DNA from 3 places in the Halomonas sp. BN3-1 genome. Region 1 is predicted to be linked to each of the others. Evidence: predicted binding sites of a transcription regulator. Region 1 holds the regulator's gene; each other region holds the start of a gene.
The links. Region 1 encodes FNR, which switches genes on or off when oxygen is low (the NO sensors DNR and NnrR bind a similar motif). Its sites were predicted from a motif close to TTGATNTANATCAA; they were not measured.

Region 1 (3,274 bases):
CGCCTGCGCCGCCAGGCCGGTAACGCCATCATCGAATACGGCATGATCCAGGAAGGCGACAAGATCATGGTGTGTCTGTCTGGTGGCAAGGACAGCTACACCATGCTCGAGATCCTGCGCAGCCTTCAGCGCAACGCGCCGGTCAACTTCTCGCTGGTGGCGGTGAATCTGGATCAGAAGCAGCCGGGCTTTCCGGAGCATGTGCTGCCGAACTATCTGGACAGTATCGGCGTGGACTACCACATCCTCGAGCGCGACACCTATTCGGTGGTGAAGGAGAAGACGCCGGAGGGCAAGACCACCTGCGCGCTCTGCTCACGCCTGCGGCGCGGCTCTCTCTATGGCTTCGCCGAGGAGATCGGGGCGACCAAGATCGCCCTGGGCCACCACCGCGAGGACATTCTCGAGACGCTGTTTCTGAACATGTTCTTCGGTGGCAGCCTCAAGGCGATGCCGCCCAAGCTGCTCTCCGACGACGGCAAGAACATCGTCATCCGCCCGCTGGCGTACTGCCGCGAGGCCGATATCCAGGCCTACAGCGAGGCGATGGAGTTCCCGATCATCCCGTGTAACCTGTGTGGTTCCCAGCCCAACCTGCAGCGCCAGGTGGTCAAGGAGATGCTGGCCGAGTGGGAGGTCAAGCATCCCGGGCGCCTCGAGAGCATGTTCAAGGCGGTGACCAATGTGGCGCCGTCGCAGCTGGCGGATCGGCAACTGTTCGACTTCGAGGGGCTGGAGGCCGTACAGGCCGAACGCCAGGCCCGGCGCATCGACGTGGTGGATGCCGGCTGATCTCGCCAACAGCGAATGTGCATGACGCCATGACAGCAAAAGAGGCCGCATCTCCGGATGCGGCCTCTTTCTTGTCACACGCCATCTATTACGCTTTGCTTTCCAGATCCTGGGTACCGGGCGCTGCTGGCCAAGCCCGGCACACTGCCGCCAGGCCCGCTCAGGTAACTTCGGTGTCGGCCAGGGTCGACAGCGCGGTCAGGTCGAGGATATTGACCTCACGTCCCGATACCGCCACCAGATCCTGCTGCTGGAAACGCCCGAGGATACGGCTGACCGTTTCCACCGCCAGCCCCAGGTGATTGCCGATGTCGGCGCGGGACATGGACAGGCGGAAGCTGAACGGTGAATAGCCGCGGCGGCGGAAGCGGTCCGACAGGCCGAGGAAGAAGCAGGCCAGGCGCTGATCGGCGGTCTTGCGTGACAGCAGCTGCATCATCCGGCGGTCCTCTCGCAGCTCCTTGCTCAGGGTGCGAAACAGCTGGGCACGCAGCTCCGGTAGGGTCTGGGTCAGCGCATCGAGGCGGTCGAAGGGAATCTCGCACACCGTGGTGGTCTCCAGCGCCACCACGCTGCCGGGATAGCGGCCGTCGTCGATGCCATCCAGACCAACCAGTTCACTGGGCAGGAAGAAGTTGGTCAACTGAGCTTCGCCGCTGCCTTCGGTGGTGATCTGCTTGAGACTCCCCGATCGGACCGCGAAGACGCTGGTGAAGCGATCTCCCTGCTCGACCAATCGTGTGCCTTTCTTGATCGGCGGGTGACGACGGATGATGGAATCGAAGCGCTCGAGGTCGGCGGTCTCCAGCGACAGCGGAAGGCACAAGGAACTCAGGCTGCAGGACTCACAGCGAGTCTCATGCAGCATGGGACGCCGCCGATCTTGGGCCGTAGGACTCATTCGCAGCTCCTGTGGATCTGGGATCGATATTGACTGGGCCATGGGGAGAACAGACGTCGCCCGTACAGCACGTTGATGGCACTATTCTACACCCTCAGATCAGCTAAAAGTGGCGTCTACCTCTTTAGGATTAATAACTTAGAGGTAGGATGCGTCATTGGTGCAGCCCAGTCCAAAGTTGCCAGACGGCAAAGGCGATGATCATGCCAGCGGCGACAAGGCGTGTTGCCCGATGCGCCAGCAGGGCCTGCATTTGTCTGGCGGCGAGGCCCGTCACCACCAGCGCCGGAAGCGTACCAAGACCGAAGCTCGCCATCAGCAGTGCGCCCTCGAGGGGCTCGGCCCGTGCCAGGCTCCAGGCCAGCATCGAGTACACCAGGCCACAGGGCAGCCAGCCCCAGATGGCGCCCAGCGCCACCGCCTGGGGCAGACGCACCACCGGCAACAGGCGTCTGCCTGCGGGTTCCAGGTACCTCCAGAGGTGACGTCCCAGTGCCTCGACGTGACGCAGGCCTTTCCATAGATCGGCAATGTAAAGCGCCATCAGGATCAACATCAGGCTGGCGACGATCTGCATCAGGCCACGCAGGGTCGGCGAAAGGCCGATCACCGAACCCAGGGCGGCAACCAGAGCGCCCGCCACACAGTAGCTGGTGATACGACCTACATTGTAGCCGAGCACAAGTGTGCTCACCCGCCAAGGTTGACGCATGCTGGGTGGGATGGCAAAGGTCAGGGCGCTCATGATACCGCCGCACATGCCAATACAGTGTGCACCGCCGAGCAGGCCAAACACGAAGGCCGCCATCATGGGAGGCAGTTCCAGGCCGGTAGGGTTCACTCAGGCCCTCTGGACGATGGACCACGATCGGATGTCTGCGCAGGCGTTTCGGAAGAGGAAGCGCCGTCATCGGCACCGCGAGTGTCGTCCTCATCCTCGAACAGGATGCGATAGGCGGGGCCTTCGAGGTCCTCGAACTGGTCGTTGCGCACCGCCCAGAAGAAGGCCCAGACCGCCAGGCCCAGCAGGATCAACGACAAGGGTATCAACAGGTAAAGGATGCTCATGGGCCGGGGCTTGCGGTGACGGGTGAAGGCGTCGCGGTCCGCCTGGTGCGTCCACGTCGCAGACGCAGGGCATTAGCGATGACCAGCAACGAGCTGAGTGACATGCCGATGGCGGCAAGCCAAGGGGGCACGAAGCCCAGCGCCGCTGCGGGCAGCGCCACGACATTGTAGAGCACCGACCAGGACAGATTCTGGCGAATGATGCGACGGGTCTGGCGGGCCACCTCGATGGCTTCGACGATACCCGTGAGCGGTTCGCCCAGCAATACCAGATCGGCGCGGGTGCGGGTGAGGTCGCTGGCCCCGGCCATGGCGATGGCAAGGTCGGCGCCGGCCAGTACCGGCACGTCATTGATGCCATCACCGACCATAGCCACCTTTTCACCCTGTGCCTGTCGCGCCTTCAAGTGCCCGAGCTTGTCCTCGGGGGTGGCCTCGCCACGCCACTGATCGACGCCCAGTGTGCGGGCAAGCTGGCCAACGTTGACGGCGCGGTCGCCCGACAGGATCTCG
Region 2 (3,274 bases), on a different contig from region 1:
GGACATGCCAGCGATAGCGATCGTCCCCGAGCGGCTCGATCTCGGTGATCAGATCCGAATAGTCGGCGAAATCCTCGACCTTTTCGAGCAGGGCGAAGACGCGCTCGGGAGGCGCGGGAAGCGTGGCGCTGTGTTCGATGGTGGGCATGGCCAGACCGACTCCTTGCCTGAGGGATGCTCCAAGGTAAGGCTGCTACGGAGCCTAGCATCCCGGTTCCCCAGGCCCTTGTAAAGCCGTGCCTATCATCAGGCTGACGGCAGGTCCCGCAACAACAGCGCGAACTCGAATTCATCAGGCGACAGCGCCTCCCCCGGCAGCTTGAGCCTTACCCGGTGACCATCCCCAGGCGCTACCTTCAGCGCGCTGCCGTTGCCCGCCTCCATCGCCTCAAGGGTGAAGGGACGGTTGCCGGAGGGCAGCATCAGCTCGAGGCGATCGCCGACCTCGAAGCGGTTCTTGACCTCGATATCCAGCCAATCTGGCCGCGACTGCCCCACTACCTGGCCGACGAACTGCTGGTGGACGCCCACCGAGTGCCCACGCTCGTAATTCTGATACTCGTCGTGGACGTGGCGTCGGTAGAAGCCTTCGGTATACCCCCGATTGGCCAGGTTTTCGAGCTCATCCATCAGCCCCATGTCGAAGGGGCGCCCGGCCACGGCGTCGTCGATGGCACGACGATAGACCTGGGCGGTGCGTGCTACATAGTAGGGGGACTTGGTCCGCCCTTCGATCTTCAGCGAACTGACCCCCATCTCGGCGAGCCTCGCCACGTGCTGAACGGCGCGCAGGTCCTTGGAATTCATGATGTAGCTGCCGTGCTCGTCCTCAAACACCGGCATCAGTTCGCCTGGCCGCTGTGGGTCCTCGATCAGCGCCGAGTTCTCCTCCCGGCCCTGTGCCACGTCCTGCGCCGGGATCAGATCGCCACAGGCGTCAGTGCCGGCCGGGTGGGTCCGGTAGTTCCAGCGACAGGCGTTGGTACAGGTGCCCTGATTGGGGTCGCGCCGGTTGAAGTAGCCCGACAGCAGACAGCGTCCGGAATAGGCGATGCACAGGGCACCGTGAACGAAGGTCTCGATCTCCAGGGTCGGGCACTCGGCACGGATCTCGGCGATTTCCTCAAGCGACAGCTCACGCGACAGGATCACCCGGGAGATCCCCTGGGACTGCCAGAAGCGAGCCGCCGCGTGATTGACCACGTTGGCCTGCACCGACAGATGGATCACCTGGTCAGGCCAACGCTCACGCACCATCATGATCAAGCCAGGGTCGGACATGATCAGCGCATCCGGCCCCGCCTCGACGATCGGTGCCATGTCCTTCAGGTAGGTCCTGAGCTTGGCGTTGTGCGGAGCGATATTGGAGGCCACGTAGAAGCGCTTGCCACGCGCCTGGGCCTCAGCGATGCCTCGAGTCAGGTTGTCGAGGCCGAAGTCATTGTTGCGCACACGCAGTGAGTAGCGCGGCTGACCGGCGTAGACCGCATCGGCGCCATAGGCGAAGGCGAAGCGCATATGCCGGTAGGTGCCGGCCGGTGACAGTAGTTCAGGGGCATTCATCCAGGCGTCTCTCTCGTGGTCCGGGCTTGGGCCGGGCTTGGGCCGGGGTTAAACCGGGCAGACAGCAGTAAACCGCGCAGCCTGCCACAACCGCGAGCAATGCACGTTGACAAGGAGCAAGTCGCCGGCATCAACGCCGCACTGGTGTTGCCGTCCGGCTTTCGTTACCCTTGTCGCGCCGGACCGGACCCCGGCCGCTGGCGATCCTTGTCGCCACCCCAAATTCTCCGAATCGAGACCCCCTTCATGAGCACGACTTCCCGCTCCACCGTGGTGATCTACTCCGGTGGCATGGACTCTTTCACCGTACTTCATCGCGCCTTGCACGAAGGCCTCGAAGTTCACGCCCTGTCATTCGACTATGGCCAGCGCCACGCCCGCGAACTCGAGGTGGCCCGCCATGTCTGTCAGGAGTTGAAGATCCCTCATCAGGTCGTCGACATCACCGCCATCCATGGCCTGATCGACAACTCCGCGCTGACCGACGCCAATCGCAAGATCCCTGGTGGTGACTACGCCGAAGACAACCTCGCCGCCACCGTGGTCCCCAATCGCAACATGGTGCTACTGTCGCTGGCCATCGCCAAGGCGGTGAATATCGGCGCCAGTCGCGTCGATTACGGCGCCCACGGCGGTGACCACGTGCTCTATCCGGATTGTCGTCCCGAGTTTGTCGAGCAGATGAATGCGGTGGCCGCCATCGCCAATTTCTCGCCGGTAGAGATCCACGCACCCTATCTGCGGTCCAGCAAGAGCGAGATCCTGGCCGACGGACTGTCCATGGGACTGAACTACCGCGACACCTGGACCTGTTACGAGGGCCGGCGCCTGGCCTGTGGCCGCTGCGGCAGCTGTCTGGAGCGGCTCGCCGCCTTCGCCGACCAGGGTGTCGAGGATCCGTTGGCCTACGCCGCCAATACCCGCCACGAGCCGGCGATTGCACAGGCAGACCAGGGCGGAGCACACCAGGATGTATAGCGTCAAGGAAGCCTTCTATACCCTTCAGGGAGAAGGCGTACAGGCCGGCCGCGCCAGCGTCTTCTGTCGCTTTGCCGGGTGCAATCTCTGGTCGGGCCGTGAGCAGGACCGCGCGAGCGCCCAGTGTCGCTTCTGTGACACCGACTTCGTCGGCACCGATGGTCAGAACGGCGGACGCTTTGCCACCGCCGAGGCCCTGGCCGAGCACATCACCCGCTTGTGGCCACACCCCCACGAGGGTGTCACGCCCTACGTCGTATTCACCGGTGGCGAGCCCCTGCTGCAGCTGGATGCCGCCTTGATCGACGCGGTGCACGCTGCCGGCTTCGAGATTGGCGTTGAGACCAACGGTACTCTGGCTGCGCCGGACGGCATTGACTGGCTATGTGTCAGCCCCAAGGGCAATGCGCCGCTGGTGCAGACCCGCGGTGACGAGCTGAAGCTCGTCCATCCCCAGACCGACGCCCCGCCGGAGCGTTTCGAGGGCCTGGACTTCGACCATTTTCTACTGCAGCCGATGGACACCTCCGGGCTGATGGCCAGCGACGCTCGCAAGGAGCCGCTCTCCGCCACGGTAGCGCACTGCATGGCGCATCCACGCTGGCGGCTGTCGCTGCAGACCCACAAGATCGCGGGAATCGACTGATGGCACTCTTTGTACGACGACTGACACATCTCGACGTGTCGCTGTGGTGTCCCGATCGTGGACTGATCGGCGCAAGCTGGCTGGTCG
Region 3 (3,274 bases), on a different contig from region 1:
AGGTGGCCTGAAGGTCGGCGTCGACGGGCTGGCCGTGGCGGTCCTTCAAGCGATACTTGGCGTCCCAGATGTCATACGAGGGGCCCTGCATGGGAACCTCCTGCGACAGGGCGGCGGCCTTGGCGGATGTGGTCATGAAAGCTTGTCTCCGATGAAGTTACCGGCAAATAAACGGGGTCGTAAAGGGGCGGATGCGCGCTCCGGATAAGCTCGGGCACCCTACCAGATATAGTAAAACTTTCGACCGGCGGCACAATATAAACGAAAAATCGGGCCATGGAAGACCCGATCGTTAATTCGGCTTTGGCGCATGAAAGGTAGCGCGGGCTACCCCGGGCGTCTCGCCCCGGGGCAGCCGCGATAGAGCCGGCTAGACGGTGCGCGAGAAGCGCCCGCTGCCGGGGACCAGGTAGGCATCGAAGGCCATGGCCACGTTGCGCATCATCAGGCGTCCTGCCGGCAGTACCCTGAGCGCTTGCTGCTTGATCTCGATCAAGCCGTCGACCTGCATCTCGTCGAGCTGGTCGAGGGCGCTGGCGAAATGCGTGCGGAAGTCGATAGCGTGACGGGCCTCGAACTCGGCGAAGCGCACCTCGCCGTGACACATCAGCGAGGTGATCAGCTCGGCACGCAGCTGGTCCTCGTCGCTCAACCGATAGCCCCGCAACACCGGCAGCCGCCCGGCCTCGAGGTGCTCGGCGTACTCGGCGGTGGTCTTGACGTTCTGGCTGTAGGCGTCGCCGACCTTGCCGATGGAGGTGACCCCGAGCCCGATCATGTCGCACTGGGCGTGGGTCGAGTAGCCCTGGAAATTGCGCTGCAGGGTACCGTCGTGACGGGCTCGGCTGAGCTCGTCCTCGGGCAGGGCGAAGTGGTCCATGCCGATATAGACGTAGCCCGCCTGGGTCAGCCGCTCGATGGTCAGCTCGAGCAACTCGAGCTTGCGCCCGGGCGGCGGCATGTCCTCGTCGCGGATCAGACGCTGGGCCTTGAACAGCGACGGCAGGTGGGCGTAGCTGTAGGCGGCGATGCGGTCGGGTCTCAGCGCCACCACCTTGGCCAGGGTGGCGTCGAAGCTGTCGCGGGTCTGCAGCGGCAGCCCATAGATCAGGTCCACCGACACCGAGGCGAAGCCGGCGTCCCGGGCGGCGTCCACCAGGGCCGCCACCTGGGCCTCGCTCTGCACGCGGTTGACCGCCTTCTGCACCAGCGGATCGAAGTCCTGGACGCCGAAGCTCAGACGGTTGAAGCCCATCTCACGCAGTTCATGGATCTGGGCAGGCGTCACCGTACGCGGATCCACCTCCAGCGAGAATTCCCGGCGCTGCTCAGGGGCGAAGCGGAAGTGGCGCGCCAGGGCGTCGATCAGCCCCTTTAGCTGGTCGTTGGACAGAAAGGTCGGGGTGCCCCCCCCCAGGTGCAGCTGGTTGAGCTCCCGGGACTCGTCGAACAGCGCCGCCTGCAGGGCGATCTCGCGCTTGAGCAGCGCCAGGTAGTCGGCGGCACGCTCGCGATTGTGGGTAATGATCTTGGAGCAGGCACAGTAGTAGCAGAGGCTTTCGCAGAAGGGCACATGGACGTAGACCGACAGCGGCTTCGGCTCCCCCTGCTGGCTGCGCTCGACCGCCTGGCGATAGTCGGCGACACCGAAGCCGTCGTGGAAGTGCGGCGCGGTGGGATAGGAGGTGTAGCGCGGCCCTGGACGGTCGTACTTCTCGACCAGCGCACGCTGAAACGGCAAAACATCGGATGACATCGACAAGGCCCCTCGTGACACGACCGCCCGACGGCGGCATCTGTCGGCATTGTCGCACGTCGAATCAGCACGTCCCGGCAAGACGAAGCCAGACATGACCTGCATCAAATCACGGCAGCGGCATCACGGCGCTTGCCCCTGTGGCGTGTTCTCGCCCGAGGTAGTGCAAACGCGAGCCGACCACAATGATGCCCCTACCATTCCAGTGATCCCGATCAAGCATAGTACGGAAGACGTACCTCTCCCCGCCTAAAGTTGACCAACGTCATAGGGTATTGTCGCTGAGCGCTCCAATACTCGAGAGTCCCAAGGGACATCCCGCACAGACCGTGATGCCTGACCCAAGCAGCACGCCGCTTGCGTCAGGCATCACGCCCCAAGACCGAGGAGCGCTCATCATGAAATGGATCCCCCTGGCCGCGCTTGGCGCCGCCTGTCTGTTCAGTCTCAACGCCCAGGCCGCCGGCGACGCCGCCGCCGGTGAAACCAAGATCGGCGCCTGCGCCGCCTGCCATGGCACCGACGGCAAGGCCACCGGACCGATCTATCCCAACCTGGCGGGTCAGAACGCTCCGTACCTGGAAAGCGCGCTCAAGGCCTATCGCGAGGGTCAGCGCGGTGGTGGCATGTCCGCCATCATGGCGCCCCAGGCGGCGGCCCTGTCGGATCAGGATATCGCCGACATCGCCGCCTACTTCTCGTCGCTGACGCCCTGATCCCACCCTGGTGCGCGAAGCGTCCTCGGGGCGCTTTGCGCCTCGAGGTCATGCCATGACCCAAGCCCCCCGCCAATTTCCCCGCCACTGGTCTTCTCTCCTGCGCCTGCTTGTCGTGCTGTTGGCGATGTGGTTGAGCCTGCCCGCCCTGGCGCTGGAATTCGATCAGTATCCCGGAGACCTTGGCAGCGCCAAGGGTGACATCGCGCTGTTTCAGCAGGCCTTTCCCGGTACCGACAGAATAGAGCCGGTGGCTGACCTGCCGTGGCCGGTCAATGCGCTCTACCGAGGCGACGAACTGGTCGGCTACGCCTTCGAGAGCGCCGAGGTCGCGCCAATCCCCGCCTACTCGGGCAAGCCGGTCAACCTGCTGATCGCCATCGATCCTTCCGCCAGCCTGCGCCTGGCCAAGGTGCTCAATCATTCCGAGCCGATCATGCTGGTCGGCATCCCGTCAGAGCGCCTGGACGACTTCGCCGGCCAGCACCTGGGTACCTCGGTGACGTCGCGCCTGGAGGTGGGAGAGGACGTCGATGCCATCTCCGGCGCCACCGTGACCGTCATCGTGGTCAACGACACCATCATGCGGGCAGGACGCCTGGTCGCCGCCGCCCTTGGGCTGATCGAAGACCCCGCGGCAGCGCCAATCGCCCGTGTGCGCGACGAGGTGTTCGCGCCCGCCGACTGGCAGGGCCTGCTCGACCAGGGGGCACTGGGTCACCTGACTCTGAGCCAGGGAGAGGTCGACGACGCCTTCGTCGGCACCCCGGCGGAGCACTACCTGAGCGGCCAGCGTCCGCCC

Region 2: a site for FNR is predicted at 1,670-1,683, ahead of yegQ (tRNA 5-hydroxyuridine modification protein YegQ). Genes of this name have one in related genera too.
Region 3: a site for FNR is predicted at 1,851-1,864, ahead of hemN (oxygen-independent coproporphyrinogen III oxidase). Genes of this name have one in related genera too.

What each region holds. Positions count from the first base shown of each region.
Region 1 is NZ_PYVV01000002.1:104,892-108,165, forward strand. Features, by position in the region: gene ttcA (tRNA 2-thiocytidine(32) synthetase TtcA) at 1-792, shown strand, start outside; gene fnr (fumarate/nitrate reduction transcriptional regulator Fnr) at 953-1,693, opposite strand; gene C9F12_RS03835 (sulfite exporter TauE/SafE family protein) at 1,848-2,534, opposite strand; gene ccoS (cbb3-type cytochrome oxidase assembly protein CcoS) at 2,531-2,761, opposite strand; gene C9F12_RS03845 (heavy metal translocating P-type ATPase) at 2,758-3,274, opposite strand, start outside.
Region 2 is NZ_PYVV01000001.1:572,482-575,755, reverse strand. Features, by position in the region: gene C9F12_RS02340 (SRPBCC family protein) at 1-148, opposite strand, end outside; gene yegQ (tRNA 5-hydroxyuridine modification protein YegQ) at 247-1,563, opposite strand; gene queC (7-cyano-7-deazaguanine synthase QueC) at 1,810-2,541, shown strand; gene queE (7-carboxy-7-deazaguanine synthase) at 2,534-3,187, shown strand; gene C9F12_RS02320 (6-carboxytetrahydropterin synthase) at 3,187-3,274, shown strand, end outside.
Region 3 is NZ_PYVV01000005.1:164,196-167,469, reverse strand. Features, by position in the region: gene C9F12_RS08875 (adenosylcobalamin-dependent ribonucleoside-diphosphate reductase) at 1-136, opposite strand, end outside; gene hemN (oxygen-independent coproporphyrinogen III oxidase) at 371-1,756, opposite strand; gene C9F12_RS08865 (cytochrome c) at 2,155-2,472, shown strand; gene C9F12_RS08860 (NosR/NirI family protein) at 2,528-3,274, shown strand, end outside.